3 regions of the Halomonas sp. 113 genome follow, and region 3 is predicted to be linked to each of the others. Evidence: predicted binding sites of a transcription regulator. Region 3 holds the regulator's gene; each other region holds the start of a gene.
The links. The regulator sigma-54, encoded in region 3, starts transcription at its own class of promoters, with help from an activator protein. The targets are predictions, from matches to a motif close to TGGCACNNNNNTTGCTNT.
Positions count from the first base shown of each region.

Region 1: the regulator sigma-54 is predicted to act here: its motif matches at 8,410-8,427, upstream of amt (ammonium transporter).
Region 2: the regulator sigma-54 is predicted to act here: its motif matches at 5,090-5,107, upstream of YERSI8AC_RS20370 (NCS1 family nucleobase:cation symporter-1).

Region 1 is NZ_LR881453.1:2,497,833-2,508,671, forward strand. Features, by position in the region: gene YERSI8AC_RS11665 (ATP-binding protein) at 1-690, opposite strand, end outside; gene YERSI8AC_RS11670 (hypothetical protein) at 698-1,114, opposite strand; gene pyrC (dihydroorotase) at 1,338-2,375, shown strand; gene mtnN (5'-methylthioadenosine/S-adenosylhomocysteine nucleosidase) at 2,445-3,152, opposite strand; gene folD (bifunctional methylenetetrahydrofolate dehydrogenase/methenyltetrahydrofolate cyclohydrolase FolD) at 3,191-4,063, opposite strand; gene YERSI8AC_RS11690 (hypothetical protein) at 4,078-4,236, shown strand; tRNA gene YERSI8AC_RS11695 (tRNA-Pro) at 4,273-4,349, shown strand; tRNA gene YERSI8AC_RS11700 (tRNA-Arg) at 4,442-4,518, shown strand; tRNA gene YERSI8AC_RS11705 (tRNA-His) at 4,595-4,669, shown strand; tRNA gene YERSI8AC_RS11710 (tRNA-His) at 4,704-4,778, shown strand; gene amt (ammonium transporter) at 4,902-8,282, opposite strand; gene YERSI8AC_RS11720 (NAD(P)/FAD-dependent oxidoreductase) at 8,596-9,837, shown strand; gene YERSI8AC_RS11725 (putative motility protein) at 9,978-10,187, shown strand; gene YERSI8AC_RS11730 (peptide chain release factor 3) at 10,426-10,839, shown strand, end outside.
Region 2 is NZ_LR881453.1:4,334,679-4,345,517, forward strand. Features, by position in the region: gene YERSI8AC_RS20360 (bifunctional diguanylate cyclase/phosphodiesterase) at 1-2,306, opposite strand, end outside; gene YERSI8AC_RS20365 (LysR family transcriptional regulator) at 2,511-3,413, shown strand; gene YERSI8AC_RS20370 (NCS1 family nucleobase:cation symporter-1) at 3,428-4,945, opposite strand; gene YERSI8AC_RS20375 (nitrilase-related carbon-nitrogen hydrolase) at 5,563-6,429, shown strand; gene hydA (dihydropyrimidinase) at 6,492-7,931, shown strand; gene YERSI8AC_RS20385 (NAD(P)-dependent oxidoreductase) at 7,966-9,345, shown strand; gene preA (NAD-dependent dihydropyrimidine dehydrogenase subunit PreA) at 9,342-10,676, shown strand.
Region 3 is NZ_LR881453.1:1,977,230-1,988,068, forward strand. Features, by position in the region: gene YERSI8AC_RS09230 (YhdP family phospholipid transporter) at 1-1,416, shown strand, start outside; gene tldD (metalloprotease TldD) at 1,413-2,864, shown strand; gene yjgA (ribosome biogenesis factor YjgA) at 2,902-3,423, opposite strand; gene pmbA (metalloprotease PmbA) at 3,547-4,887, shown strand; gene YERSI8AC_RS09250 (HPr family phosphocarrier protein) at 4,904-5,173, opposite strand; gene rapZ (RNase adapter RapZ) at 5,219-6,151, opposite strand; gene YERSI8AC_RS09260 (PTS sugar transporter subunit IIA) at 6,239-6,709, opposite strand; gene hpf (ribosome hibernation-promoting factor, HPF/YfiA family) at 6,714-7,022, opposite strand; gene YERSI8AC_RS09270 (RNA polymerase factor sigma-54) at 7,120-8,535, opposite strand; gene lptB (LPS export ABC transporter ATP-binding protein) at 8,665-9,414, opposite strand; gene lptA (lipopolysaccharide transport periplasmic protein LptA) at 9,426-9,944, opposite strand; gene lptC (LPS export ABC transporter periplasmic protein LptC) at 9,956-10,525, opposite strand; gene YERSI8AC_RS09290 (KdsC family phosphatase) at 10,526-10,839, opposite strand, start outside.

The DNA.
Region 1 (10,839 bases), 520 kb from region 3:
GAGGACTGCCATGGTAGAGAGTGGTGTGCCCAGTTCGTGGGCAGTGCCCGCGGCCTGGGTCGCGACCGCCAACACCTGCTCATTGCGCAGGGCCGCTTCCCGAGTGCGGGAGAGCGCCTGATCACGGCTACGCAGCGCGTGAGCCATTTTGTAGATAAAAAAGGTTACCAGCCCCGCAGAGAGGCCAAAGTTAAGCCACATGCCTAGTATATGCAGGCTCAAGGGGCTATCACTGTTGATATGGCCCAGTTGCGGGATGGGGTGGTAGGAGAACATTAAAAAGGTATAGCCCGCCATGGAGCATGCGGCGATGATCCAGGCATGGCGCCAGGGCAGGGTGGCGGCGGCGATGGTAACCGGCACCAGGTAGTAGGTAATAAAAGGGTTGGTGGAACCGCCCGAGAAATAGAACAGTAGTGTTAAGCCGGTGATATCGGCAAGTAAATGCAGCAAATACTCAAGGTGCGTCACCGCGCGGGGACGGCCCAGGCGCCACCAGGTGGCAATATTGAGTACGCCCATTGAAATGACCACGCTCACCACGGCGGTCACCGGTAAATCGAAGGCGAGCAGTTCAACGCCCACCACAATAGCCAATAAGAAACCGGTCCAGGTGATGCCGCGCACAATAGTCAGCCGCACCAAGTTTCGGTTGGGAGTAGAAAGCGGAAGGGGTAGGGCAGTTTGCATTTTGGGCTTACTTGGTCTTGGCTTTAAAGCCATGAATGACAGATTTAATCAACAGGGTCATCACGTAGGTTGTCCAGCCAGCCGACGCCAATATATTGAACAGCAGCATTTTAGGCGGCAACCAGGCGCTACCCAATAACGCTTCAAGCATGATGTGGAGGAACATCGCCAGCAGCAACGGCAGAGCCAGGGTATGGATCCACATATCGGTGCGTCGCTTGCGAATATGGTAGCGGCGCAACAGGTAACGCAGTGGCCGATGAGCCCAGCAGAAAACCACTAGAGCACCAATCACCAATAAGCTAGCAAGAGTGGGTTCTGTGCTGCCGATATGAACGGAGAGCGAAATCGACCAAGCGAGGCTTAGCCACATCAATCCTTCCAGGCTGGCAATAATATCCGCATAGCGGCGCACGTTCTGCATAAACAACCGAATCCTTAGCGTCAAAACTAACTTTTATAAACGACTGCAAAAACTAACCGTTAGATCTGGATCTTGAAAGAGCTGTGTCTCTAAAACAGCGCCGCCATAATACGATACTTGGGCTGGGGTGTGGGCACTTGAGGAGCGGATTTATCCCATCGCGCAATTGCGTATACTGTACATGGCGTATTTTACCCGACTTAACACCACTACAGGACATGCCGTGGACACTGTAACACTGACCCGCCCCGATGACTGGCACCTTCACTTGCGCGACGATGAGGCGCTCAACGCGGTGGTAGGCCATACCGCAGCGCAGATGGGGCGGGCGATCATTATGCCCAATCTCACCCCGCCGGTTACCACTACGGCTCAGGCGCTTGAGTATCGTCAGCGTATTCTTGCTGCCTTGCCAGCGGGCAGTACCTTCGAGCCCTTAATGGTGCTCTATCTCACCGATACAACTCCACCGGAAGAGATCGAGCGCGCGGCACAAAGTGGCATTGTCAAAGCGGTGAAGCTTTACCCGGCGGGTGCCACGACTAACTCCGATTCAGGGGTGACCGATTTGGCCCACTGTGACGCCACTATCGAAATGATGGCTAAGGTTGGCATGCCACTTTTGGTGCATGGTGAAGTCACCCATGCTGAGATCGATATTTTTGATCGCGAAGCGGTGTTTATTGAAACAGTGCTAAAACCGCTGCTGGAACGCCATCCGGCGCTGAGAGTAGTGTGTGAGCATATCACCACCCAGCAAGCCGCAGAGTTTGTTGCCCAGGCACCGGATAATGTGGCCGCCACCATTACTGCGCATCACCTGCTTTTTAACCGCAATAAGATGCTGGTGGGTGGGATTCGTCCTCACTACTACTGCCTGCCCATTCTAAAGCGTGAGCAGCATCGCCAGGCGCTGCTTAAAGCAGCCACCAGCGGTAGCCATAAGTTCTTTTTGGGCACCGATAGCGCGCCCCACTCCCAGGGGGCTAAAGAGTCAAGCTGCGGCTGTGCCGGTGCCTATACTGCCCCCGTGGCCATTGAGCTTTACGCCACCGCCTTCGATGAAATGGGTGCCCTGGATAAGTTGGAAGCCTTCGCCAGCCTGAATGGGCCGCGTTTTTATGGGTTATCGGCTAACGCAGACACCATTACGCTAGAGCGACGGGGTTGGACACTGCCGGAGAGTTATCCTTACGCTCAGGGAGAGAACATTATTCCATTGCTGGCGGGGGAGACGCTTAACTGGGCGGTTAGGTCTTAACAAGCCAGGTCTTAACAAGCGCCGTCGACGCTTTAACGGTCGACGGCTCCAAGCGCTTAGTAAGCCCTGTTAGACGTTGCCAAGTTGCTTAAGCATTTGGTCAACCATGCGCGATGAGTGGTCGGCGGCCACTTCCAGAAATTCATCGAAGGAGAGGTGGTTGTCGCCACTGCCAGGAATGTCAGAGAGCGCGCGGATCACCACGAAGGGGCACTGGTAGAGGTGGCACGTTTGAGCAAGGGCTGCGCCCTCCATCTCTACCGCAAGCATGCTAGGGAACTGGGCACGGGTAGCGTCTACCCTTGCAGGGTCAGCCATAAAGGCGTCACCGGTAGCGATCAAGCCTTCGCGTACCTGGACTTCACCTAACGAGACGATGGCATTACGCGCCACTTCTCGCAGCGATTTGTCGGCCAAGTAGGCGGCGGGCATTCCCGGCACTTGGCCTATCTCGTAGCCAAATACCACGGCGTCGACGTCGTGATGGCGTACTTCGTCTGAAATGATTACATCGCCAATGGCTAAATCGGCGGCAAAGCCACCGGCGGAACCGGTATTGATAATGGCATCGGGCTGATGGCGCTCTAATAAAATAGCCGTGCCTACTGCGGCATTGACCTTACCAATCCCTGACTGCAGCACAATGACCTCAAGGCCGTAACGCGTGCCGGTATGGAAGACAAAACCCGCGTGCTCGTAGCGTTGGGGATTGTCCAACTGACTCACCAAGGTGCTCACTTCCTGCGCCATTGCGCCAATAATACCAATACGCTTCACTGCGCCATGCTCCTACATTAAAAGTGGTGTTGTTTAACTCAGGCGTGCTCTAGGGGAGCTAAATCGTGCTTCTCGGCGGCTTCAAGGGTATTTTCCAGCAGAGTAGCTACGGTCATCGGCCCCACGCCGCCAGGTACGGGGGTGATAAAGCTGGCGCGTTCGGCGGCGGTGGCAAAATCAAGATCGCCTTTTAACGTGCCATCCTCCTGACGATTGATGCCTACGTCGATCACGATAGCGCCCGGCTTAATCCATTCGCCTTTCACGATACCCGGCTTGCCGACGGCCACGACCAGGATGTCGGCTCGGCTTACGTGATCTTCAAGGTTGCGGGTAAAACGGTGACATACGGTGGTGGTACAGCCTGCCAGCATCAGCTCCAGCGCCATAGGGCGGCCTACAATGTTAGAGGCGCCCACAACGGTGGCATCTAAGCCGCGTAGCGCAATATCGCTCTGTGCCAGTAGGGTCATGATTCCTTTCGGCGTGCAGGGGCGTAGGGCGGGCATACGCTGCGCTAAGCGGCCAATGTTGTAGGGGTGAAACCCATCGACGTCTTTGCCAGGCAGAATACGCTCTAAAATGGGCTCGGCATCGAGATGCTTGGGCAGTGGCAGTTGAACCAAGATGCCATCAACGGTCGGGTCGCTGTTGAGCTGATCAACCAGGGCTTCCAGTTCATGCTGTGAGGTTGTAGCGGGTAGGGCATGCTGAAAGGAGAGAATGCCAGCTTGTTCGCAGGCGCGGTGCTTATTGCTGACATACACATGAGAGGCGGGATCGTCCCCGACCACAACCACGGCTAGTCCCGGTGCCCGTCCGCCGGTTTGACGGCGTGCAGCGATCTTTTCGGCAACCTGTTGGCGGACAGTAGCAGCGATGGCTTTGCCATCGATTAGTTGGGCGGTCATGTAATGGAGTCCCTGTGAATGTTAAAAATAGCCTAGGCATTAAAGCGCTCAAGCCACAGCGCTTTAAAGGCGGTAATTTTCGCACGCTGGAGCATCCAGGCAAAGCGCCTTCACGAACAATCACTTTAATGGTTGACTTTAAAATTAAAAATAGTAATATATGCCTCGCTTGAGACGGGCAGCACGGTAGCGTCTAAGGTGATAAAAATCGGGATGTAGCGCAGTCTGGTAGCGCGCCTGCTTTGGGAGCAGGATGTCGGGGGTTCGAATCCCTCCATCCCGACCAATCACTTAGCATGAAAGGTAGTAGTTTGCTTTTCCAAGCTGCAGTTGTGGTCTAGTGCTCATCGGTATTCGTATTATATGAATACTATATGTGCGCCCATAGCTCAACCGGATAGAGCAACGGCCTTCTAAGCCGTAGGTTGCGGGTTCGATTCCTGCTGGGCGTGCCACCTAATTCAGTGGTAACAACCTGTCAGAATCATATCTTCAAGCGCATGCTATTTGTTCTACGTAAGATTGTCTTTGGTGGGTGTAGCTCAGGGGTAGAGCCCCGGATTGTGACTCCGGTGGTCGTGGGTTCAAATCCCATCATCCACCCCAGTGACAATATTTGCGTTTCCAGTTTTAGGTTGTGGTGGGTGTAGCTCAGTGGTAGAGCCCCGGATTGTGACTCCGGTGGTCGTGGGTTCAAGTCCCATCATCCACCCCATTACCCCAGCATATATCGCTTCTGCTATTTTTAATTTCCTTTTAGTTTACCCCTTCTTTTAGAGAGTATGCCCTTAACTGGGGTTTTTGTGTTTCTGGCTTTTAGACTCCTCCTTTATTGTAGCTAGCGCGGCATCACCTTAATGCGGTTACCCGCCATATGGGTGAGCGGCTCAGGCCTGCCCAGCAAATACCCCTGCGCGTAGTTGATTCCCATGTGGTGCAAAATATCCAGCGTTGCCTGGGTTTCCACAAATTCAGCAATGGTTTCAATTCCTAACGCCTTGCCGACGGCATGAATCGCCTCAACCATCGCCCGATCAATCGGATCCTGATGCACATTGCGGATAAAATTACCGTCAATTTTCAAATAATCGACGGGCAACTGCTTCAAATAACTAAAAGAGGAGAGGCCGGTACCAAAGTCATCCAGTGCAAAGCGACAGCCGTACTCTTTAAGGGTGACAATTATTTCACTCACGCTTGAGAGTTGGGCAATGGCGGTGCTTTCGGTAATTTCAAAGCAGAGCGTGCCGTGGGGCAGGCCTGCCATGGCGACCTGAGTAATAAGGTCGTGACAAAAATCCGCATCGGAAAGCGACGCACCTGAAAGATTGATCCCCCATAAGCTGTGAGGTGGCAGCGTCGCATGGCGGTTTTGATCCCCTAGCCAGGCTAGGGTGTTACGAATCACCCAGCGGTCAATGCGCTCCATAAAGTGATAACGCTCGGCAGCGGGTAGAAAGCTACCTGGCGCGATGATCTCTCCATGCTCTTCAAGTCGCAGCAGAATTTCCCGGTAGCCAGGGCCAGTGGCGCAAATGGCTGCAATGGGTTGGGCGAAAAGACGGAAGGTGTCGTTATCCAAGCCATTTTGCAAGCGTTGTACCCACTGCAGTTCGCCGTGTTTCTCCAGTAATGCATGATCGTCAGGCTGATAGCAGTGGATGCGATTGCGGCCTGCCTCTTTCGCGGCGTAGCACGCAGCGTCAGAGGCGTGGAGAGCCTGGCTCAACTGCATGGGCTGAGCGGCGTTGAGTTCAACCAAACCAATGCTTACGCCGATACCAAAGGTATGGCCCTGCCAAGAAAAACGATACTGCTCAATATCGCAGCGTAACGCTTCCGCAATCGTCAATGCTCGCTCTATACCGCAATCGGGTAGCAACAAAGCGAATTCATCGCCACCCAGGCGGGCGGCGATATCGCTGCTGCGCACATGGTCTTTAAATTTTAACGCCAATTGGCGCAGCAGCTCATCTCCAGCGAGATGGCCGCAGGTGTCATTGACGATTTTGAACTGATCGAGATCCAGGTAACACAGCACATGGTGGCCATCGTCGCGATTAAGTAGCGCAGTCAGTGCTGATTCGAAGGCGCGGCGGTTGAGCAGGTCGGTCAGGTTGTCATGGCTGACCTGATAGCTCAGCTGTTCGGTCAACTGGCGAGTGAGGCTAACATCCTGAAAAACGACCACTGCACCTAAGGTAATGCCGCTGCGCGAACGTATTGGTGAAGCGCTGTGTTGGATGGGGGTATGCGAGTGATCACGACTGACCAGTAGGCAGTGCTCGGTGGAGTGCACCGGAGTTAGTTGAGTGAGCACTTGCCGGGCCGGGTTGTTTAGCGGTTGGCCACTGGCTTCATCGAGTAGTTGATACACCACGTAAATGGGTTTATCCATGGCCTCTTCGAGTGTCCATCCGGTCAAGCGCTTAGCTTCCGCATTGATAAACGTTACGTTGCCACTAGCGTCGCAGGTAATAACGCCATCACCGATCGATGCCAGGGTAGTACGGGCAAGGTCGCGTTCGCGGTTTAACTGCTCCTGCAGCTGTTTGCGCTCGGTAATATCGCGCACCATCCCTGAGCGCTCTGACGCGGAACCGCTGGCTCCTTCGCTGACTTGTATTTCCAGGTGGCGCACCTGCATATCTGCGCAGCGGCGTTTAATTTCATGGCGTGCTCCGGGGCTGAGGGAGCGGGTTGGCAATAGCTGCGAGACAGGTTGGCCAATAATCTGTTTGGCGTCGACCTCGAAGAGTTGCTCCGCTCCAGGGTTAAGGCTGGTCAGGGTGCCGTCTGCCTGCCAGGTAATCACGCCATCGCGGAGATTGCGAAGCATCACGCGGGTATGTCCAACGGCGCTTTCAAGGGCAGCGGTTACGCGATTATAGCTCGCCGCTATTTCGCCCACTTCGGTAAACGGGTCGGCGTCAATTCGCTGGCGCATATCACCCTGCTGTTCATGCTGGCGCATATGCTCAAGCAGTTGGTTCAACTCATTTTTGGCGCCATGCTCGGCGAGATTGAGGCCCATCTTTTCTGCTTCAGGTGAGACGCGTATGGGCAGGAAGCGCCGGGTAATGCGGAACAGTAGCCAGGCGCTGCCAAAGCTCCAAACGCCGCACACCACAACACCGATCAACTGAACGCCAAACTGAGCGGATCGCGACAAGCCACTATCCATCAGTGTTAAGTCAGCGACCCAGGGCAGTGCTAGCGTACCCCATACGCCCGCGACGAGGTGCGAGGGTATGGCGCTGACTGCATCATCAATATGTTTGCTTATCAGCCATTCGCTGGTCAGTACCATCAGTACGCCACTAACCGCACCCAGCCCAAATGCCGCCGATAAGGAGATCACATGAGCGCTGGCGGTGACGGCGACCAAGCCCGCAATGGCGCCATTAATCGCATACATAACGTCGGCGTAGCGCCGAGTGCGTAGCCCCATCAGCATGCCCGAAAGGATGCCGCCGACGGCGCCCAAAACAGTATTGGCTATTATGCTGGGTATTTGCTCGGTAACGGCCAGGGTGCTACCGCCGTTAAAGCCAAACCAGCCTAAGATCATAAACAGTGCGCCTAACATGGCGAGGGGTAAGTTGCCTGAAGGGAAGGCAGTAGGTGGTTTACCGTGGCTGAAGCGTCCGCTGCGTGGCCCAATACACAGTACCGCTGCCAGGGCGACCCAACCGCCTACGCTATGTACGACCGTGGAGCCCGCAAAGTCGACAAACCCTAGCGCCCCTAACCAGCCTTCCGCGCCATCCAAAAGCCCGCTCCATGCCCAATGCCCAAAAACCGGATAGATAACCAAGGCTATCCAGAGGGCCGTCCAGGTATAGGCTAAAAAGGGCATACGTTCTGCCACTGCGCCCGACACAATGGTAGCGGCGGTGGCGCAGAACATTGCTTGGAAAATAAAAACGGTAATCACCCAGTGGCTGGAGGCTTCTAATTGCCAACCAAACAGCGTTGTGCCGATTAAGCCGTGGTGAGAGTCGCCAAACATGAGACCAAAACCGACTAACCAAAAAATACTGACGGCAATGGCAAAGTCCGCTACGTTTTTCATAGCGACGTTGATAGCATTCTTGGTGCGCGTAGTGCCCGCTTCCAGGCAGAGAAAGCCAGCTTGCATCACAAATACCAGAGCAGCGGCCCAGAGCACCCAGAGCATATCGAGCAACGAGCTGTCCAAATTTAGCGTGGTAGGCATGGTGTTTTCCTTAGTATCTTTTGGTGCAAGTGCGCTTCTTTTTGGTGCTTTGTTTGTTTTAAGCGGAAGGAGGGGGAACCGTTGCACCGGTGCTAACTGACTGCTATTCAGGTTTCCTAATAGAAACTAAGCAATTGTTATGCCGCTAATAGTGAAGTCATCCTTTTTAACGCTAATGGCAGCATTAATTACTGATTTTTAGAAATAAAATAGCGTTTTCTACTGTGTTAATGCGCATTGATTGGTGATATTTTTCAATTAGTTATAGATCTTCAATTGTGGTTCATAAACGCTGAAAAGGGAGTGCATCAAGATGGCGCGTCAAACGGTAGTTTTGGGAGCAGGCATGGTCGGTGTCAGCATTGCCTGGCATCTGCGCCAGCGTGGGCATGAGGTGACCCTGGTAGATCGCCTTCAGCCTGGCCGCGAAACCTCGTTTGGCAATGCGGGTATCATTCAGCGGGAAGCGGTAAGGCCTTACCCTTTTCCCCGCGACGTTAAAACGCTCCTCAGCGTTTTACCTAACCGTCGGGTAGATATTCGTTACCGCCCCGCGGGTATGGTCAACGCCGCCTCCCCGCTATTGCGCTACTGGATGAACTCAGCGCCGAAGACTTACCAGAAAATCGTGCCGGAATACGCCTCACTGATTCAGCTTTCGCTAAAAACCCACGGCCCGATGATTGAAGCCGCAGGCGCTGAGCACTTGGTGCGCAGGCAGGGATGGCTTGAGCTATATCGCACGCCTGAAAAACTTGCTGCGCGGATAACCGAGGCCGAAGAAGCACGGCGCCTTTATGGCGTGCAGTTTGAGCAACTGGATAAGGCGGCTCTTGCGCAGAAAGAGCCCTCTTTGAGTGACACCATTATCGGCGCAATTCACTGGCTTGATCCCTGGACGGTTGCTGATCCAGGTGGGTTGGTCGCGGCTTACGCCCAAGCGTTTAGTAATGATGGCGGGCGTATTTTGCAGTCGGATATCAAGTCGGTTCAGCAAATGGGTGATCGCTGGCAGGTCAATACCGCTGCTGAAGCGTTAGAAGTAGATGACGTCGTCGTGGCGCTAGGGCCCTGGGCGGGAAGCTGGCTAAAAGAATTGGGCTACCACTTTCCTACCTTTGTAAAACGTGGCTACCACATGCATTACGCGCCTCAAGCGCCAGCCAAGCTAAATTTCTGGGTTATGGATGCCGAGGTGGGCTACCTGCTGGCGCCGATGAACGCAGGGGTTCGCTTGACTACCGGCGCTGAGCTTGATCGCTTGGATGCGCCTGCTGATGTCAATCAACTGGGCGCCGCCGAGAAAGTGGCACGCAGCGTGTTCCCCTTGGGCGAGCGACGCGATGACGCCCCTTGGAAAGGCGCGCGCCCCTGTTTGCCCGATATGAAGCCAGTGATTGGGCCTGCGCCAAGGCATCCAGGGTTGTGGCTTGCCTTTGGCCATGGCCATCAGGGGTTCACTCTGGGGCCCGCCACCGGTCATCTAATGGCGGATATGATGGAGGGGCAGCCCACGGCCATCGATATGGCACCATTTCGTGCTGATAGGTTCTAACTAGCGCTTTATTTATTAATGATCAGGCGAGTTAGGCCGATAGTAATAGACGCTAGCACCAGTAATAGAGACGGTATCTTTGCGCGTGATCTAATGCTTTGCTAGTTTATAAGTACATTTGCACACCATGAGGTGGATATATGGATGTAGGCATCAGCAGTTCAGTCAGTGCATCGCTGTATATGAATCAGGCGCAAACCGCCGAACAGGCTCAAATGCAGGTTTTCAAAGAAGCTTTGGATACGCAAGCTGATCAAGTAACTGAAATAATGGCCTCTGCCGATACTGGCGCGCAGCCAGATCTAGCTAAAGAGGGCACCCTAGGTACGCAGGTAAATACCTTCGCCTAGCCCCCGGCTTTGGTGGTGGTTAACATCGGCCTTGTGCCACTTTGTAAGATTAAAACGCTGACTTGTTCAGCGTTTTTTTTGGCCTTTTTCAAGAGCGTCACATTTGACGCCACCCGCGACAACAGCCGCCTCCAAGCGTTACAATTGTCGCAATGGACATGGCTCAACGCGCGGTGGCCAGTTAGCGAAAGCTGCTGAGTGAGTGCTGCGAATGAGACCCTATATTTGAAGAGGCACAATGAAAGAGACTCAATTAGCCCGTGAAGCCGAGCTTCGCAGGACATTCGCTATTATTTCGCACCCCGACGCCGGTAAAACCACCATTACCGAAAAAATGCTGCTATTTGGGAATGCCATCCAGTTAGCCGGCTCGGTGAAGAGCAAGCGTAACGATCGCCATGCAACGTCAGACTGGATGAAGATGGAGCAGGAGCGGGGGATCTCGGTAACGACCTCGGTGATGCAGTTCCCCTACGGCGGCCGCATCGTCAATCTGCTGGATACACCGGGTCACGAAGACTTCTCTGAAGATACCTACCGTACGCTTACGGCGGTTGACTCTGCCTTGATGGTGATCGACGGCGCCAAAGGTGTTGAGGATCGCACCATTAAATTGATGGAAGTGTGTCGTCTGCGCACCACGCCGATCCTC
Region 2 (10,839 bases), 2.4 Mb from region 3:
AGCGGCGCCTGAGTGCGCGCAAACACCCCCTCTACACGAGCCAGAAACTGCTCATCGCGAAACTGAAGCGGACTAATATTCACCGATATGGTCAGTTTGCTGAGCTGTGGATGCTGCGCCCAACGCGCTAATTGATAGCAGGCATCTTCCAATACCCATTCGCCTACATCGTTTATCAGCTCATTGCTTTCCAGCAGCGGAATGAAATCGCCTGGTGAAACAATGCCGCGTTCAGGATGATGCCAGCGCAGCAGCGCCTCAACGCCAGTGATCACGCCATGGTGATCCACTTGGGGCTGATAATAGAGCTGCCACTGCTGGCTGGCCTGCGCTTGGCGCAGATCCGCTTCTAATTTCACATGGGCCAGTAGCGCAGCCTGCATCGAGGGGTCAAAAAAGCACACGCCATGGCGGCCGTTGTTCTTAGCCTGAAAGAGCGCCATATCTACCTGCTGCAGGTAGTCATCCACGCCGTACTCATTGCTGGCCATGATCGCAATACCAATGCTCCCCGTCACCGTGATGCTCTCTTCGGCCAGAGTGATTGATTCGTTAAGAGTTGCCAGCAGCTTGTGCGCAATACGCTCTGCCAGCCGGGTGGTTTGAGCGTAATTGCTATCCACGCCTTCGATTAATACCGCAAATTCATCGCTTCCCAGCCGCGCCAAGGTATCGGTATCGCGCAACATCTGCCCCATTCGCCGAGCAACGCTCTGCAATACTTGATCCCCCGCATAGTGCCCCAGAGTGTCATTGATTTGCTTAAAGTTATCGATATCGATAAATAGCAGTGCGCCGCAACGCTGATGGCGCTGAAGCTCTTTAAGGGCATTACCTATGCGATCCATAAACAGCCGCCGGTTGGCCAACCCGGTTAAGGTGTCATAAAATGCTAACTGATGAATCTCTTGCTCAGCGGCTTTACGCTCGCTGATATCGCTCATGGTGGCCACGTAGTGAGTTAAGGTGCCCTCAACGCTGTAGACAGCGCTAATGGTTAGCCACTCGGGAAACAGTTCACCATTCTTACGCTGGTTCCATATCTCGCCTTCCCAGTTGCCGGTTTTGATAACACGCTTCCATAAACGGCGGTAAAAGGCGGCGTTTTGTAGCCCAGAGCTAAACATGCGCGGATTGTTACCCACTATCTCCGCTTCGCTATAGCCGGTAATGCGGCTAAAGGTCTCATTCACCTTAAGAATGATGCCCTGTGGATCGGTAATAAGGATGCCTAAGTGCGTCTGGAAGGCGGCAGCAGCGATTTGGGCCTCGGCACGAGCCTGTTCACGCTCCTCAATACGCTGACGCAGTTGATGCGACAACGCTAAACGATTCAGGTAGTGGCGCGCCCCCCAAGCACCCAGCAGGGCAATCACTGCCGTCACCAACATTAAAATCAAAGCACGCTGCCGCCAGGCCGAGAGCAATTCGTGAAGATCAACGCCAACCACAGCCAGCATCGGATACTCGCCTACTCTCAGCATGCGAAACAGCCGTTTTCGGCCATCAATAGGTGAGTCAATGTTGATTGACCATGTGGACTCACCACGGGTAAGCCACTCGGCCGTTTCTGGACTCTCAATTTGACTGCCAATCGAAAATGGCTTTTCGGGGGTCGGGTAGCGAGCAATAAATTTTAATCCGGGGTCGACCAGGGCAATGCTCTCGCCGTCATAGACACTCATCTGCTCCAGAGCGTCGGCAAACACTTCAGGTACAATGCTAGAGATGACCACCCCAGCAAACTCGCCGGACGAGGTTTCTAATCGTCGACCATGGTACAAATAGTAGCGTTGGTCGCTGATAGACCAGTAAAGCGGGGTAATCAGTTCTTCTTGTCCTGCTTGCTTAAAGGCATTAAACAACGTCGTATCGCTGATATCAGCACCTGCTCTTCGGCTGCTGCGGCCACTCGCCATTACTCGGCCTTCAGCGCTCAACACAGCGATTTCGTCCACCATGGGCACATACAGGGTCAGGTTTTCTAGCGAGCGCTGAAGGGCCTGGGCATTATCGCTATCTGGCATGCCTTGCAGGGTTAGCATCTCAGCAAGCCCAAAAAGCGCTTGCCCGCTTTGTGCAAATACGCCTTTTGCCCACTCAGCAACCACATTAGCGCGGGCGGTAATCCGCGACTCGGCGGCCTCAATTTCTTGCCGATACTGTTCACTCAGCAGCCAGCCGAAAAGCACCATCATGACAAGCAGTGCTAGCAGATATAGCCCAATCACATGGCGGCGCTGTTGGCGATAAGTCTTGGTGGCTTTCAATACATCATCATTTACATCATTGGAGGTAGCGGACATCGCGCAGAAGCCTTATTCAGGTAACCCAGGGGGACACCTGATACAGTGTAAAAAGTAACTAAAAATGATACATAACACGCGCTGACACGTGGCTTTATCCGATAGTGCCGCGGTGCTTTTAGGATGTATATCAGTTTTTATCACCGTTAATGCCCTGAAAAGCGTGACGTTATGCATGGATAGCCAATCTACCAGGAAATTGTTATGGCATCGCTGGGCCAAATGAGCGACTACGAGATACGCCTAATCCGTATTTTTAAGACGGTCGTTGAGTGCGGTGGCTTTACCGCGGCGGAAACCACGCTGGGCATTAGTCGTTCGGCGATTAGCCAACACATGAACGACTTGGAGGGGAGGCTGGGGTTTTCGCTCTGCCAGCGGGGGCGTGGCGGGTTTAGTTTAACCGAAGAGGGTAAAGAGATTTATCAGGCAGGGTTGACGCTACTGACCGCGCTTGAAACGTTTAAAAGCGACGTTAACGCCCTGCACCAAACGATTAAAGGCGAGCTGAATATCGGCATTACCGATAATTTGGTGACACTACCCGCCATGCACGTGACCAATGCACTGGCTGAGCTCAGCGCGCCGGAGCATGAGGTCACGCTGCATATTCATATGGAGCCTTCTGACGCGGTCATTCGAGGGGTGATGGATGGCCACTTGCACGTCGGCGTAGTGCCTGCAGTGAACCTGCCCACCAGTTTAGAAGCGCGGCACCTTTATGATGAGCCATCATATCTTTACTGTGCGGCTGGCCATCCCCTGTTTACGGAGGACGACGACACGCTCAGTGGTGCTGATATCGCCCAACACTCGGCTATTTCGCCCCGCTATCCGCTACCGGTTGAGGCCCGACAGGCGCATGATGCGCTAAGCCTTCGTGCCTCAGCATCCGACCGAGAAGGCGCCGCTTTTTTGATTCTTACCGGGCGATTTATCGGCTTTCTGCCTGAACACGTAGCTGCACAGTGGGTGGCAGCGGGCAAGATGCGAGCGTTGCATGCCAACACGCAGCACTACCGCATCCCCTTTGTGCTGATCACCCGCCACGACCGCCGCCCCAACCGAGTGGTCGATGCGTTTCTACGCTTAATCAAAAGCAGCTAAACCCGGCAGTATGTTTAACGCTGCTCGGTTGCCTCATTGGCCATTATCGGCGCTGGCCCCGCCTGGGGCGATGACACCAACACTTGGCTTGCCACATAGTAAACAATTGCCCCCAGCGCCGAGCCGGTAAACCAGCCGTAGTCGTAGAACCAGTTCATGGTGCCAGTTAACAGCGATAGCAACGTAAGCGCCACCGGCACGCCAAAGGCGATAAAACCCGCGATGTTCACCGCAGGATAAGCATGGTTATCCATATACAGGCTGGGCACATCCAAACGCTGCTTTTTGATCAGGAAGTAGTCCACCGCCATGATGCCCGCGATGGGCCCCAGCAGGCTGGAGTAACCCAGCAGCCAGTTGGAGTACATCTGCTCCAGAGAAACCCCTGGCGGAATAACGCCCGCTTTTTGCAGCAGATCGTAGCCCATCAACAACACGCCCACCGCGCCAGTCATCAGCACGCCGCGCGTCTGGTTAATCAATTTGGGCGCAATGTTCTGAAAATCGTTGGTAGGCGACACGATGTTAGAAGCCGTATTGGTAGAGATCGTGGCGATAATGATCAACAGCATCGCCAGTACCACCCAGAAGGGGCTGTCGATATAGCCAATCAAACGTACCGGGTCGGCAACGGTTTCCCCTACCAGCGTTTCGGAAGCAGCGGTTAACACGACACCGAGTGCGGCAAAGAAAAACATCGTTAGCGGCAGCCCAATCACCTGACCAACGATCTGATCTTTTTGGCTTTTGGCAAAGCGACTGAAATCGGGAATATTCAGCGACAGCGTGGCCCAAAAACCCACCATGGCGGTTAAGCCCGCGAAGAAGTAGCCGTATACCGATGCCCCTTCAGGCCGCGACGGCGGCTGTGCCAGTAGTTCGGACATCGACATATTTGGCCACGCCCATATCATCAGCCCAACACCAACGGCTAACAGCAGCGGTGCGGCGAAGGTTTCCAACCATTTAATCGACTCTGCACCACGAATCACCACATAGAGATTCATCGCACCAAAGACAAAAAAGCCGATGACTTCACCAACACCGCCCATCGCAGCCCAAGCGGGAATCAACTCGGAGAGCAACAGATGAATGGCCAAACCGCCAAACATGGTTTGAATACCAAACCAGCCGCAGCCGACCAGGGCGCGCACCAGACAGGGTACGTTGGAACCTAAAATACCGAACGAAGAGCGTAAAACCACCGGAAAAGGAATACCAAACTTCGTACCGGGAAAGGCGTTTAAGGTAAGAGGTATCAGCACGATCACGTTGGCCAACAAAATGGCAAACAACGCCTCCCCCACGCTCAGCCCGAAGTAGGCGGTTAATACCCCGCCTAGGGTGTAGGTGGGCACGCAGATCGACATGCCTACCCAGAGTGCCGCAATATTCCACTTACTCCAGGTGCGCTCGCTGGCCTGGGTAGGCGCAATATCCTCATTAAAGCGCGAACTACTGCGTACATCGTCCCCTACATCTAGCTCTACCAGCCCACCTCGATCCACCATCTGAGAGGTTGTTTCGGTCATTTTTTATCTCCTCAGCATTGCGTTATTGCGCTGCCTAGCTCCCACGGCCAGTGGAGCTTTTCAAAAAGGCGCTTAGAAATCATGGCTTTTAGAAACCATTGTTTTTCAAAACCATCGTTCTTAGAAACCATAGCTTTTAGAAAACAAGCAATAAGCATGCCTACTTGAAAAAGCAGATCAATTAACTCATTGATTAAAAAGCTGCCTTCCTGGACAACATTATTATTGTTAGCTTTTTATCTTTATATTTTCCCCACCTAAAACAAAAACCAACTAAACAAAGCTAGATCAAAAAAAATATTTGCACCAATTTCAAACAGAAAAAAACCAAAAACACTCGCTAGAAATATACCAAACCAATGATTTTAAAAGAATAAAAAAACCATCCAAAACAGTGCAAGACCTCACCAAAAAAGTGAATATCACCAAATGGAACAATAAAAATAAGCAAACTCAATGAGTTAAAGACGATTTAACAAATCTCCTTTAAAGACTTGCTAAAACCACCTACCCAGCGCTACTTTCAACAAAAGCTGTCTATTTCGTCAGCTTTACAAAACTAGTTTCAAGAACACTACAAACATACGCTACACATCAACAATCAGAGGGAGCGTCTCATGCAGAAGATGAAAATCGGGTTGATTCAGATGGGCCTGAAAACCAGCACCGACCTTGAACCAGAAGCTATTCGCGACGCCATGAACGAGGCACATCTGCCAATGATTCAGCAAGCGGCTGACCAGGGCGTGCAGGTGCTTTGCTTCCAGGAAGTGTTTAACCAGCCCTACTTTTGCCCCAGCCAGGACGGCAAGTGGTACGCCGCCGCCGAGCGGGTACCGGAAGGCCCTACCTGCCAGATGATGCAGAAGCTCGCCGCCGAGCACCGCATGGTGATCATCGTGCCGGTGTATGAAGAGACTGAAACCGGTGTTTACTACAACACCGCAGCGGTATTCGACGCTGACGGCAGTTACTTAGGCAAGTACCACAAAACCCATATTCCCCAAGTAGCCGGTTTTTGGGAAAAATTCTTCTTCAAGCCGGGAAAATCCAACTGGCCAGTGTTCGATACTGCCTACGGCAAAATCGGCGTGTATATCTGCTACGACCGTCACTTCCCCGAAGGCTGGCGGGCGCTTGCTCTCAACGGCGCTGAGGTGATTTTCAACCCTTCCGCCACCGTGGCCGGTCTTTCCCAATACCTGTGGGAGTTAGAGCAACCTGCCTCTGCCGCCGCCAATGGCTGCTTTATCGCTGCGATCAATCGAGTTGGAACCGAGGCGCCGTGGAACATCGGCGACTTTTACGGCTCCAGCTATATCGTTAACCCCCGCGGCAAAATCGAAGCTCAGGCCAGCGAAACAGAAGACGAGCTGCTGGTGCACGAGATCGATTTGGACATGGTGCGGGAGGTACGCAACAACTGGCAGTTCTTCCGCGACCGTCGCCCGGAAACCTATACCCGCCTGACCGACGGTGAATGATTCTGCTGGTAAAAAACAGGTTGCTGGTTAAGTTTTCTATTTAAAAACAACAGGAGCGAACGATGAGCTTATTAATCAAGGGCGGCACCGTGGTCACCCACGCCGATACCTACCGCGCAGACGTACTGTGTGTCGACGGTAAAGTCCATGCGATTGGCACCGATCTAGATGTCCCTGAAGGGTGTGAAATTGTCGATGCCAGCGATCAACTGGTGATGCCCGGCGGTATCGATCCCCATACGCACATGCAACTGCCGTTCATGGGCACCGTGGCCAGCGAAGATTTCTATACCGGCACCGCCGCGGCCTTGGCCGGGGGCACCACTTCGATCATCGACTTCGTGATCCCACAGCCAGGTCAGTCGCTCCTTGAGGCCTTCGAAACCTGGCAAGGCTGGGCGGAAAAAGCCGCCACCGATTTTGCCTTCCACGTGGCGATTACCTGGTGGGACGATAGCGTGCGAGAGGAAATGGGCACCCTGGTTCATGAACACGGGGTGAACAGCTTCAAACACTTTATGGCCTACAAGGGCGCGATCATGGCCACTGATGACATTCTGGTGGAAAGCTTCTCGCGCTGTCTGGAGCTAGGCGCGGTGCCTACGGTTCACGCCGAAAACGGTGAGCTGGTCTACCACATGCAGCAAAAACTGCTCGCCCAGGGCATGACCGGGCCGGAAGCCCATCCGCTTTCGCGCCCACCCCAGGTGGAAGGCGAAGCGGCCAGCCGGGCGATTCGCATTGCCAGCACCCTGGGCGCACCGATCTATCTGGTTCACGTGTCCACCAAAGATGCCGTGGATGAAATTGCCTACGCCCGCCAGCAGGGTCATCCGGTTTATGGCGAATGCTTAGCCGGGCACCTGCTCATCGACGATAGCGTCTACCAGGATACCGACTGGGGCCGCGCCGCTGCCCACGTGATGAGCCCGCCCTTCCGGCCCAAGGGCCACCAGGAAGCGCTCTGGCACGGCTTGCAGTCGGGCAATCTGCAAACCACCGCCACCGACCACTGCTGTTTCTGTGCCGATCAGAAAGCCGCGGGCAAGGATGACTTTACTAAAATCCCCAACGGCACCGCTGGCGTGGAAGACCGCCTCGCCGTGTTGTGGGATGAAGGCGTCAACACCGGCAAGCTGTCGCCCCAGGAGTTTGTCGCGCTGACATCGACCAACACCGCCAAGATTTTCAACCTCTACCCGCGCAAAGGGGCGATTCAAGTAGGTTCCGATGCAGATATCGTGGTGTGGGATCCCAACGGCACCCGGACGATTTCTGCCAAAACCCACCACCAGAACGTCGATTTCAACATTTTCGAGGGCAAAACGGTGCGCGGCATTGCCCGTCACACCATTAGCAAGGGCAAATGGGTGTGGCGGGATGGTGAGCTGCGTGCCGAGCGCGGTGCGGGCCGCTATTTGGAGCGCCCCGCCTACCCCGGTGTCTTCGAATTGCTGGCCAAGCGCGCCGAGCTGAATGCGCCGATGGCCGTAAAAAGATAACAGCTGTGCCCATAACAACAGCGGAGGCTTTACTGTGACTAGCCCACTGAACCACCTACCCAGCGCAAAAGAGGTCGGCACCTACGACCCGGATACGCTGGCAAGCAACTTTAGCGATCTACATCCGCCGCTGACCCATCGCCAGGCGATGATCGAAAGTCAGCGTTGTCTCTATTGCTTTGATGCGCCCTGCGTCGAAGCTTGCCCGTCGGATATTGATATTCCCAGCTTTATTCGCCAGATCAGCGAGAACAATATCAACGGCGCGGCGGAAACCATTCTGGAAGCCAACATTTTAGGCGGCAGCTGCGCCCGGGTGTGCCCCACGGAAATTCTTTGCGAGCGCAGCTGCGTGCGCAACCACGACGCCGAATGCCAGCCGGTGCTGATCGGTTTGCTGCAGCGTCATGCCACCGACCACATGCAGTTCGACGGCCACCCCTTCAAACGCGCCACTTCTACCGGCAGTCATGTGGCCGTGGTCGGCGCCGGACCTGCCGGGCTCTCCTGCGCGCACCGACTGGCGATGCTCGGTCATCAGGTGACCATCTTTGAAGCCGAACAAAAGCCTGGCGGGCTGAACGAGCACGGCATCGCCCGCTACAAAATGACCGACGACTTCGCCCGCAAGGAAGTGGAATTCTTGCTTGAGATCGGTGGCATCGAGATCCAGTACGACCAACGGCTGGGCGCAAACCTGGAGCTTGCTACGCTCCATAATCAGTACGATAGCGTGTTTCTCAGCTTGGGCCTGGGCGCTAGCCGTGCCCTGGGTTTAACCGGGGAACAAGCACCCGGTCTGATGCCTGCGGTGGACTACATCAAGGTTCTCCGCCAGACCGACGATCTGGGCAGCCTTGCGGTGGCCAAACGCTGTATCGTGATTGGCGCGGGCAATACCGCTATCGATATGGCCACCCAAATGGCCCGCTTAGGCGCTACGGAGGTAACGCTGGTTTACCGTCGCGGCATTGAAGCCATGTCCGCCACCGACCATGAACAAGAGATTGCCAAAGCCAACGGCGTGCGGATGGTGACCTGGGCCCAGCCCGACGAGATTCTGCTGGATGATCAAGGCCGCGTGACGGGCATGCGCTTTGCCAAGACCCATGATCAAGCGGGCCGCTTAACCCCTACTGGAGAAACCTTTGAGATCGCCGCCGATGCTGTCTTCACCGCCATCGGCCAAGGCTTCGAAGGCGCGAGCCTAAGCGATACCACCGCCGCTGAGCTTGCCCGGGACGGCGAGCGCATTCACGTTAATGAGATGTTCCAAACCTCACTGCCCAATGTGTATGCCGGTGGCGACTGTGTGAAGCCCGGTCAAGACCTTACCGTTCAGGCCGTGCAACACGGCAAACTGGCGGCTCACGCCATTCATCAGGCGCTTGTCGCCAAGCAGGAGGCCGCATGAACACACTCACTTTTACACCACCGGGTAAGAAAGACAGCGGTGACAGCGTGGTCAATGGCGTTGACCTATCGGTTAACTTTGCCGGTATTAAAGCCCCCAATCCATTCTGGCTGGCCTCTGCACCGCCCACCGATAAAGCCTACAACGTGGTACGCGCCTATGAAGCTGGCTGGGGCGGCGTGGTATGGAAAACCCTTGGCGAAGAGCCGCCTGCGGTGAATGTCTCCTCCCGCTACTCAGCCCACTACGGAAAAAACCGCGAGGTGATCGGCTTTAACAATATCGAGCTGATTACCGACCGCTCGCTGGAGATCAACCTTAAAGAAATCACTCAGGTGAAAAAGGACTGGCCCGATCGTGCGCTGATCGTTTCCATTATGGTGCCCTGTAATGAAGAAGCCTGGGCCTACATTCTGCCGCTAGTGGAAGCCACTGGCGCGGACGGCATCGAGCTCAACCTGGGTTGCCCCCACGGAATGCCGGAGCGCGGCATGGGCGCGGCGGTGGGCCAAAACCCCGACCTGATCGAGAAAGTCACCTACTGGTGCAAAAAGCACTACTCCAAACCAGTCATCGTCAAACTCACACCTAATATCACCGATATTCGCGTCGGTGCCCAGGCGGCGCTGCGCGGCGGGGCCGACGCGGTATCGCTGATCAATACCATCAACTCGATTACCAGTATCGACCTGGACAATATGGTCGCCAAGCCCACCGTGGGCCACCAGAGCACTCACGGCGGCTACTGTGGCAGCGCCGTGAAGCCTATCGCGATGAACATGGTGGCAGAAATTGCCCGTGATCCGTCCACTCCAACGCTACCCATTTCCGGCATTGGCGGCATTTCCACCTGGCGGGATGCGGCGGAGTTTATCGCCCTAGGTGCCGGCAGCGTGCAGGTGTGTACGGCAGCGATGCTCAACGGCTTTAGGATTGTGGAGGAGATGAAAGACGGCCTCTCTCGCTGGATGGCGGAAAAAGGCTACGACTCCATCGAGGCGTTCTCCCGTAAGGCGATACCGCAAACCACCGACTGGAAACACCTCGACATCAACTTCAAAACCATCGCCAAGATCGATCAGGATTTGTGCATCGAGTGCGGCCGCTGTTATATCGCCTGCGAGGATACCTCCCACCAGTCGATTGCCAAGCTCACCGAGCAGGACGGCGCGCGACGCTATGAAGTGATCGAAGAGGAGTGTGTGGGCTGTAACCTTTGCCAGATCACTTGCCCAGTAGATAACTGCATCACCATGGTGCCCCAGGAGACCGGCCAACCCTTCCTGGCCTGGGATAACGACCCACGCAATCCTTTCCGGGTCGCCTCTTAACCTCTTTACCCTCTTTTTTTTAAACAGCCGTTAGCGCTACCCACCGCCCTCAGTTTGTGAGGGCGGTCGCGTTTTCTGCAACATACTGTTCCATCACCCAGTAGCGACAAAAGTCAGCATCCTTGAGAACATGAGAAAATATCGCATATAAAATTCTTTCTCA
Region 3 (10,839 bases):
GCAAAATCGCCACAGCAGGCCTGGCCCTGGACATTAACCGCCGATATGGACACAAAACGTATCGAAAGCCGCCTAGCCGATATCGCTTCTGCACGACTGCAACAGCTTAATGGCTCGCTTGCCGGGACGCTAAATTTAGGCAGCCAGGCGGTGCGCCTGCCCGACTGGCCCTCCCAGCCAGGGGTTAGTATCGATGCTGCCCTACCTCGCATTGACCCGCTAGCGTGGCAGCAGGCGATTTCACCGCTAATGCCCAGCGGGTTGCTCAGTGCGTCGGGTGGAGGTACTCAAATACCGTTGGCGGTCTCGTTAGCCACACCCTGTGTGGTTTACCAAAGGGAGTGTTTAGGCAGCCTTAACGCGTCGGGAGGCGTGAACGATGGCCGGATCGATTTGGGGCTAAGCGGTAATCTGGTCACTGGGCATTTACTGTACGATGCTCAATCACCGCAACCGTTAGATGTGGCCATTGAAGCGCTGGCGCTTGATCGCTTGCTGGCGTTAGCCAATGTTGAACACGACAGCGATGCTCCGATGCCAGACTCCTGGATGGAAACGGTCGACACCCAGCGCAAGGTGCCTGTGGCCATTCCTGATTGGCTAGCCGATGTGCCCAATGGACGATTACGCTTAGCCGAAATTGCTATGGGGCCGCGCCGCTTCGGCCCTTTGACTGCTTACTGGAAAACTGACGGCGAGCGTTTTTCGCTTACCCCCGTTGGCTTAACCCTGGGTCAGCTCTCTGCGCGAGGTGAGCTTTACTGGGAGGGGGACGCTGTTTCCAGTCATACCCGTGCGGACATTACGATTCAGGGTGGCGACATCGGCACCGCCCTTGAGCGTCTTGACCAACCGGTGGCCATGCGTAGCCGAAGTACCGATGTGGCTGCTTCGCTTGATTGGCCGGGGGCGCCCTGGCAGTTGGAGTTAAGCCGCTCAGATGGCTATATCAGTACCGACATTCGTGATGGCCGCTTTGTCACTCTGGAATCGGCACCTGCGCGCTTAATTGGCTTGCTCAATTTCGATAATATTTTACGTCGTCTACGCTTGGATTTTTCCGACGTTACCGGCCGCGGCACGGCATTTGACCGTGTTAAGGGGACGGCTGATGTTACTGGTGAGTTGCTGACGCTGCGCGGGCCATTGCAAATTGATACTCCGGCCACCACCCTAACGCTTACCGGCAGTGTCAACCTGGTGACGCGTGAACTTGACCAGCGGCTTGGCGTCACACTACCAGTGACGCAAAGTTTACCGATCGCGGCGATTGCCGTTGGCGCACCCATCGTGGGTGGCGCGCTGTTCCTTGCTGACCAGCTGTTTGGCGACGCCTTAGATCGCGCCACGACACTCCATTATCGCGTGCGAGGCCCTTGGACTTCGCCGCAGGTTACTTTAGAAGGCCCCCAATGACCGCATATAAAAGTGATGTAGATACGGCCGCTGCCATTCTGTTGACCCCCGGAGGGCTCGATTTAGAGGCTCTGGAAACGGGGTTGGGCTACGCCATGGGCGCGGGCATTGACTATGCCGATCTCTATTTCCAGCGTACCTGGCAAGAGGGCTGGGTACTGGAGGATGGAGAGGTAAAAGAGGCCAGCTACAATATTGACGGTGGCGTCGGCGTACGCTCACTGGCAGGTGAAAAGACTGGCTTTGCCTACTCCAACCAAATAACGGCCGATGCGCTAATGGACACCGGCCGCACGGCGGCAGGCATCGTCCGCAGCGGTCAACGTCTGCCTGGACAGTTGGTGCGCCCGGTATCCGCCATGTCGCGCTATGCGGGAATCGACCCCCTGGCCGGGCTAAGCGCGGAAGACAAAGTCGCCATGCTAAAACAGGCTGACAAAATCGCGCGTGCTGCAGACCCGAGCATCAGTCAAGTGAGTGCTTCTCTTTCAGGTACCTACGAAGTAGTGCTGGTGCGGGCAAGCGATGGCACCTTGGCGGCGGATATTCGCCCGCTGGTGCGCTTTAATGTCAGCGTTATCGCGGTTAAAAATGGTCGTCGTGAGCGTGGCAGTGCGGGCGGCGGTGGCCGTTACTCCATGGCCAAGCTGCGCGATGACCAAGTTGCCGAGCAGTACGCCAAAGAGGCGGTGCGTCAGGCACTGGTCAACCTGGAAGCCGTCGATGCGCCCGCGGGGCAAATGCCTGTGGTGCTGGCGTCGGGGTGGCCGGGAATTTTGCTTCATGAAGCCGTCGGCCATGGTTTGGAAGGGGATTTCAACCGTAAGGGCAGTTCCGCTTTTGCTGGCAAAATGGGCGAGCGCGTGGCCGCAAAAGGCGTGACGATTGTCGATGATGCGACACTATCGGATTGCCGTGGCTCGATGAGCGTGGATGACGAGGGCACGCCGGGCCAATACACGCCGCTTATCGAAGACGGCATTTTGACCGGCTATATGCAGGACAAACTCAATGCCCGCTTAATGGGTATGGCTCCCACAGGCAATGCGCGACGCGAATCCTTTGCCCACCTGCCGATGCCGCGCATGACGAATACGGTCATGCTTGCGGGCCAAGATGAGCCCAGCGATATTATCAAAAGCGTTAAGCGCGGTATTTACGCGGTGAGCTTTGGGGGCGGGCAGGTGGATATCACCTCTGGCAAATTTGTGTTCTCTGCCAGCGAAGCCTACTTGATTGAAGACGGTAAGGTGACGGTGCCGGTGAAAGGCGCCACCTTGATTGGTAACGGGCCGGAAGCGATGCAGCGTGTTTCCATGATTGGCCATGATATGGCGCTGGATACCGGCATTGGCGTGTGTGGTAAAGAAGGGCAGGGCGTGCCGGTGGGTGTGGGCCAGCCCACCCTGAAATTGGATGAGCTGACCGTCGGCGGCACGCAGTCTTGATAGGCGGTCTTGAAAAACCGTCTTAAAGAGGCTGTTTTTAAAGTGCGAGGGTTTCGCGCAGGTGTTTGAAGAGCTTGCGCGAGCTGGTCGGCGGTTTGCCCTGTTCGCGTTCCCGCTGGGCGTTGCGAATCAATTGACGCAGTGTCTGGCGATCGGCGTCGGGGTGCTCCGCCATAAACAGGTCAACTGCCGCATCGCCCTCGTCAATTAAGCGTTCCCGCCATTTTTCCAGTCGGTGGAACGCGTGGTCGCGCTGCTTTTGCTCCTGGTCGATGGAGTCGAACACGGCTTGAATGGCGGTAAGATCCTCTTTACGGATCAGCTTACCGACATACTGCATATGGCGGCGGCGACCTTCATGGGAGCGAATACGCGAGGTTTCCTCGATAGCGCGTAGCATATCGTCAGAGAGGGGGAAACGGGCGCGTTCCGCCGGTCGCATGGCGATTAAGGTTTCCCCAAGTGCCTGTAAGGCATGCATTTCGCGTTTGAGTTGCGACTTGCTAGGGCGTTCTTCCTGTTCTTCTACTTCAACGGGATCGGGACGTTGCTTACGCATAGTGTGACTCACAGACAAGATTCGTGGCGGCATTATACCAGCTGCGAGTACAACATTGATTCGCCGATGACACTCTCTTGCAAGACTTTGGTTGAGAGGCATTCGGTTGAAATAGGAGGCCATATGGCACAGGCATTTGATGCATCCGCGCAGCAGTCGCTATTGACCGCGCGCGCCGAAGAGGCGTTAGCGCTGGCGAAGCGCTTGGGCGCGGATGCTGCCGAAGTAGGCGCAAGCGTCGATCAGGGTATAGGCGTTAGCGTACGCCTGGGCGAAGTTGAAACGGTTGAGTTATCCCGTGACCAAGGCATTGCCGTCACGCTATACGTGGGTCAACGTAAAGGCAGCGCTTCATCCACTGATGCCAGCAGTGCCTCGATCCAGGCAGCCGTAGAGAAAGCGCTGGCGATTGCCCGCTATACCGGCGAAGACCCGGCCGCAGGGTTGGCCGATGCCTCCCTTATGGCTACTGAGTTGCCCGATCTAAAAGTGCACTACCCCTGGGCGCTCACAACGGATGAGGCGATTGAGTTAGCGCTTGCCTGCGAGCAGGCGGGGCGAGACGTTGACGGCATCTCACAGTCAGATGGCGCGTCTCTCTCCAGTGGCGAAGGGGTGCGCGTTTACGCCAATAGCCACGGCTTTTTAGGTACCCAAAAGGGCAGTAGTCACTCTCTTTCTTGCATGCTGATTGCCCAAGACGCGAGCGGTATGCAGCGTGATTATGACTACACCTCTGCCCGTGACCCCAAGGCGCTACGTGACCCCGCTGAGGTGGGGCGCGAAGCCGCGATGCGTACGCTGCGCAGGCTAGGTGCTAAACGGCCGCCAACGGGCACCTTTCCGGTGCTGTTTGACCCATCGTTGGCCAGTGGCTTGATTGGCCACCTGCTCGGTGGGTTAGCCGGTGGTGCGCTTTACCGGCAGGCCTCGTTTTTGTGCGACCGGCTCGGTACACCATTGTTTCCCGACTGGTTTAGTCTTGAAGAGCGGCCAATGGAGATTGGCGCTACGGCAAGCTCACCGTTTGATGGCGAGGGCGTGCAAACGCGCAATAATCGCTTTATCGATCAGGGACGCATTGCCAGCTATATGCTCTCTTCTTACAGCGCTCGTCGTCTCGATATGCAAACCACGGGCAATGCCGGTGGGGCACGTAACGTGCGTTTAGCAACGCCACTGCAATCACGCGAAAGCTTGTTGCAAGAGATGGGGCGGGGTATTTGGGTGACTGAGTTGATGGGCCAAGGTGTCAACGGTGTGACCGGTGACTATTCCCGCGGTGCAGCAGGTTTTTGGGTCGAAAATGGAAAGGTGCAGTACCCGGTCGAAGAGTTCACCATTGCCGGAAACCTGGAGCGGATGTTTGCTGGCTTAGTAGGTATTGGCGATGACACTGATACCCGTGGCAGTGTTCACACGGGTAGCTGGTTGATTGATGCCATGACCGTGGCGGGGGACTAACAAGCCAAGCGGCGGCTTACTGATCCTCCTCAAAGCGGGCGTCGAACAGCGCTTGAATCGCTTCAAGCGCCTGTTCGGCGTCATCGCCTTCGGCGGTGATTCTAAGCTCGGTGCCACAAGGTGCGGCAAGCATCAGCAGTGACATGATATTGGCGGCGTCGGCGGCCTGTTGCTGTTTGTAAACGCGTATTTTTGCCGTGAACTGTTGGCCGCATTTGACCAGTTTTGTCGCCGCGCGAGCGTGTAGCCCGCGTTGATTGGTAAGTGTAAGTATGCGTTCTGGCACCCTGGTTCCTTTTCGCCGAGTGGTGTCATTAATGGATAGACGCGCTTAAGAGGTCTCTGGCCGCTCGTTAGGTGTGGAAGCGCTGACGAGGGGAGCGGCCAACTGTTCGCTTATGGTGTAGTGCAGACCCAGTTCGCGGTGGCGAAGTTGAACTTCGCCCATGCTAGGAGTCAATTTTTCCGCTAACTTCTCGGCCATATAGACCGAGCGGTGCTGGCCACCAGTACAGCCAATCGCGATAGTCATGTAGCTACGTTGGCTATTCTGGTAAGCGGGTAGCCAACGCTCTAGCCAGGCCAAGATGTCGTCGCTCATGGCATCAACAATCGGATAGCTGTTCAAAAAAGCCACGATTTCCGCGTCGCGGCCAGTGAACTGGCGCAGCGTTGGATCCCAGTACGGATTTGGCAGGCAGCGCACATCGAAGACCAGGTCGGCGTCTAACGGTACGCCGCGTTTATACCCAAACGATTCCAGCGTTAGCGTCAGCTTGTCGCGCCGCTGATGGGCTACTTGGTCGGTAATGCGACGGCGTAAATCGTGCACCGATAATCGTGATGTATCGATCAATAGATCGGCCAGATCGCGAATATCCTCTAGCGTCGTCTCTTCTTTATTGATCGCCTCTTCCAGCGTCATTTCGCTATCGCGGGTCAGCGGATGACGGCGACGCGTTGCTGAGTAACGCTCAAGCAGTATGCGCGCATCGGTGGTCAGGTAAATAACTTGAAAGACGATTTTACGCTGGCGCAACTCGTCTAATAAAGAGGGCAGGCGCTCCAGAGCTCCCGGCAAATTGCGGGCATCAATACTCACCGCTAAATGTGCTCGGTCGCCCTGGTCACGCAGTTCATCCACCAACGACCCCAGCAACATAGCTGGGAGGTTATCAATCGCGTAGTAGCCAAGATCTTCCAGCGCTTGCAAGGCGATAGATTTACCTGACCCGGAGCGGCCGCTAATGATCACCAGTTGCATAGAGTCTCTCTTTGCTTTGATCAAGCTGCGTTGAGGGTGGTGAGCGGATAACCTGCTGTGATCTGCCCTGAACAGGGTTTCAGACCCTTAGGCCGCTGATTGCTCGCGAATTTTGGCGGTAATCAGCTCAAGCAGTTCGCGCTGGCTGGCTGCTTTACGCAGTTGCTGGCGCGTGTCCGCATCATTCATGATGGTCGCTACCTGACCCAGTAGTGAGAGATGCGTGTCATCTGCCTCTTCGGGTACCAACAGGACAAACACCAGATCTACCGGGTCGCCGTCGATAGCGTCAAAATCGATCGCTTCAGCCAGTTTCAAAAATCCAGCGATAGGGGCGTTGCAGTGGGGGCTACGCGCATGAGGAATAGCCACGCCGTTACCAATACCCGTACTACCTAAGCGCTCGCGGCCGATTAAACGGCTAAACACTTCTTGGCTGTCCAGGCTGGGGATATTTTGGGCGATAAAGGTGCTGTAAAACTCCAGCACCCTTTTTTTGCTGCCCCCGGGGACGTCGAACAGAACGCGTTCCGGGGGGAGTATGGTTTCCAACGTCATTGAATTAACGCACACCGGCGCCTTGGGCGCGAGCTTGTGCTTTTTCCTTGTGTTTAACGAGTTGACGGTCGATTTTGTCCGCTAGTGCGTCGATAGCGGCGTACATATCACTGTCTAGGGCTTCCGCATGTAAGTCAGCACCTGCGGCGTGCAGCGTACAGGCGGCCTGCTGGCGCTCTTTCTCCACTGATAAGGTGACTTGCACCGTAGTTATATTGTCGTAATGGCGCTCTACACGCTCAAGCTTCTCGTTGACATAGTCACGCAAGGCGTCAGTCAGTTCTACGTGATGACCAGTGATATTTACTTGCATTGACGTGCTCCTTATCCATCGGACTGTACTTCGATTGTAACCCTTTTTGCCGCGTTGCAAAGCCCTTGTCGAGAGTTTCCCTGAAACGTTAACGAAGTTAGCGCAAACGACGCCGTTCACTGGAAGAGGGAATGCCCATGGCTTCACGGTATTTCGCCACCGTACGACGCGCCACTTGAATCCCTCCTTCGCCTAATAGCGTCACTAAGCGGCTGTCTGAAAGCGGCTTGCCGGGCGGCTCCTCTTGAATCAGTTTCTTGAGTCGTGCACGGATGGCGGTGCTGGAGTGGCTGTCGCCATCTTGACCGCTCACCTGGCTTGAGAAAAAGTATTTGAGTTCAAACACACCACGGGGTGTATGGATATATTTTTGCGTCGTTACCCGTGAAATAGTCGACTCGTGCATCTCCACGGCTTCGGCAATGTCGGCCAGTATCAGTGGTTTCATGGCTTCTTCGCCGTGCTCTAAAAAGCCAATCTGGCGGGTAATGATTTCGCGACCAACACGCAGCAGCGTATCGTTTCGGCTAGAGAGGCTCTTGATCAACCAGCGCGCTTCCTGCAAGTGCTCTTTGAGAAACTGGTTGTCATCGCTTTTATCCGCACGCTTAATCAAGCTGGCGTAGTCGGGCTGAATGCGCAGCCGTGGCAGGGCCTCGGGGTTGAGCTCTAAATGCCAGCCTTCATTATCGTGGCGGACGACTAGATCGGGGGTGACATAGCTGTCATCGGTGTCGCCGTAGGCGCTGCCTGGGCGTGGGTCTAGGCTGCGAATAAGCAGGATGACATCGGACAGCTGTTCGTCGTCGAGCCCTAGACGGCGTTTCAGCAGACGCATATCGTCTTTGCCAAGCGCTTCGAGAAACTGCCGCACCAAGCGGCGGGCGGGAACCAGCAGTGGCGTATTATCGGGGAGAGCGGCGAGCTGCAGCATCAAGCATTCACGCAAGTCACGGGCAAATATGCCGGTCGGCTCAAACTGCTGGAGCTTGAGTAGAATGGTTTCCACTTCGCGTTGGCTTAGCCCGTCAATGCCCTGGGCACGAAGCCCTTCACGGATGTCGTTGAGCGGCTGGGTCAGGTAGCCGTTGGCGTCTAGCGCGTCGATTAAACTTTCCGCGACAAGCTGCTCGCGAGCGCTAAAATCGGTCATGGCGAGTTGCCACAGCAGGTGGCCATGAAGGCTCTGCCCGGCTGCCTGGCGCTCAAAGTCGGGGCCTTCGCTGCTGCTGCCCCCCTGGCTTCCCATATCTTGATAGGTATCTGACCAGTCGCTATCTACCGAGAGCTCAGTAGGGATGCTCTCTGACCACTCTTCTTCCTTAGGCTCGCTGACAGCCTGTTCACTAAATTCATCTTCCTGCTCCAGCATGGGATTGGCATCGAGGGCCTGCTGAATTTCTTGACGAAGATCCAGCGTAGAGAGTTGCAGCAGCGCAATGGCCTGCTGCAACTGGGGCGTCATGGTCAGCTGTGTGCCGATACGCAGTTGGAGAGAAGCTTTCATGACCATCTGAGAACCACTCGTTAATCAGAATGCTCCACCCTAGTGCGAGTGAGTGCTTGGCGCAAGTGCAATAAGCATGCCATTGGTCGTAAAGTTGTTTTAAAGCGCTATTTAGGGGCGATTAAGGCAAAAACATTACAGGCGAAAATCGGCGCCCAAATACACATCCCTTACTTTTTGGTTGGTGAGAATCGAGGCGGGCGAGCCACTGGCGATGATTTGCCCATCGCCGACGATATAGGCGATATCGCAAATGTCTAGTGTTTCACGCACGTTGTGATCGGTGATCAGCACGCCGATATGGCGCTGTTTCAGTGCACGAATGATGGTTTTAATCTCACCTACCGAGATGGGGTCAACGCCCGCAAAAGGCTCATCGAGCAGTATAAAAGCGGGCTCTGTGGCTAGCGAGCGGGCTATTTCTACACGCCTGCGCTCGCCGCCCGAAAGGCTCATGCCCAGGTTGTCGCGAATATGGGTGATATGGAAGTCTTCGAGTAGCGCTTCCAGGCGCTGTTCGCGATCGCTGCGGTTAAGCTCTTTGCGGGTCTCGAGTATCGCCATAATATTCTCGGCAACCGAGAGTTTGCGGAAAATAGACGCCTCTTGAGGTAGATAGCCAATCCCCGCAGCTGCGCGCTCGTGCATGGGGGCGCGCGTTAAATCCACATCGTCGATACCCACCTTGCCAGCGTCGGATTTGACCAGCCCAACAATCATATAAAATGAGGTGGTTTTGCCCGCGCCGTTGGGGCCCAAAAGGCCAACGACACTGCCTTGGGATATCTCTAGATTGATGTCTTTGACCACTCGGCGGCGTTTGTAGCTTTTAGCCAGGTGGTGGGCATAAAGGGTTTTGATCGGCGCAGTGTCAGCAGTGGCCACAGCTAGGCTCCCTATTGTTCAGGCTGAAGGGTCATGCGTATGCGCTGGGGCTCGCTGCCATCAACGTCAGAGCGCGCTTGAATCACTTCTCGGTCAATAAAATACTCAAGGCGACCGCCACTAAAGGTGTCCTCTTGCTGGGTCAGTTCGGCTTGGTCGATCAGCTCTACGCGACGCTCGGCGACGTGATAAATAATCCGCCGCGCCCAGCCTTCCGTGGGGCCTTCTTGCCCTTCGCCTTGATGGCGCAAGTAGGCGCGCTCACCGGTAGCGGTGGCTGTCGAGAGTTCGCCCGCGTCGTTGCGTTCGATCTCTACCCGCTCGCCGCGCAGCTGCATTTCGCCTTGGCGAATGTCCACATCCCCAGTATAAACAGCTGTGCCTGCCCGCTGATCAAGATCTAAACGGTCGGCTTCCACTTCCACTGGGGCTTGTTGGGAAGATGAGTTGGTTTGGGCTAACACTGATAAAGGTATCGCTAAACCGAACAGTGCAGTGTAGAGCAGGGCTGGGGAAATCATGGCTTTCATGGCGGTTCCTATTAGCGTTGTGTGGCCGGGGGGTGCGTGCCGCGCACATTATCCGTTAAGCGAACCTGGCTGGTGTTAAGCCAAACGTCCATATGTGAAGCGCTCATTTGCTGTGGCGGTTGCTGCATCAATACCGGTGTGTCACTCCATGCATGCTGCTCGAGGCCATCATAGTGCAGTAGCTCGGTATCTAGCTGCCAGCCTTCATCTGGTGCAAACAGCCGAGCCGAACCTGACAGCAGCAGGGCTTGGGTAGCGGTGTTGAGCGTGCCTACAGCGGCGCTGGCCAGCCACTGACGGTTTTCGCTGTCATACAGTACTGCCTCGGGCTCTTCCGTCCAGGTTTCGCTGCGCTGCGGGGTATGGATAAGGCGCGGTGTTTTTAGCGACTGCATGACACTGCCGTTATCCCCGAATAGGGTAATCTCGGCATTTTCCAGCACGTGGCCAGGTTCCTGAGCCTGTGCTTCGGGATCGATGCTGGTGTCTTGAGGCCCGCGGGGGTCAAGCCATACCAGCAGAATCCCCAGCGCGATGACTAGCCCGGCTAACCAGAGGCGTACTTTAAAGCGTTTAAACATTTACGTGCGGCCGTGCAGATAGGTGTCGAGCACCGCGCCCCAGTGTCCTTGAGATTCAAGCAGCGTATCGCAGATCTCACGTACGGCACCGTGGCCACCCAGGCGTTCGGTAGTCCAGTCGGCGTGGGTATGCATATAGTCCGGCGCGTTTGGCACGGTAATGCCGACGCCGCAACGTTTGATAGCCGCTAGGTCGGGTAGGTCGTCGCCACAATAAGCCACCTGCTCTAGTTCAATATCGAGGCGCTGGCAGAGCCCGCGCAGTGTGGCCAGCTTGTCTTCACAGCCTTGGTGAACATGGTCAATGCCGAGTG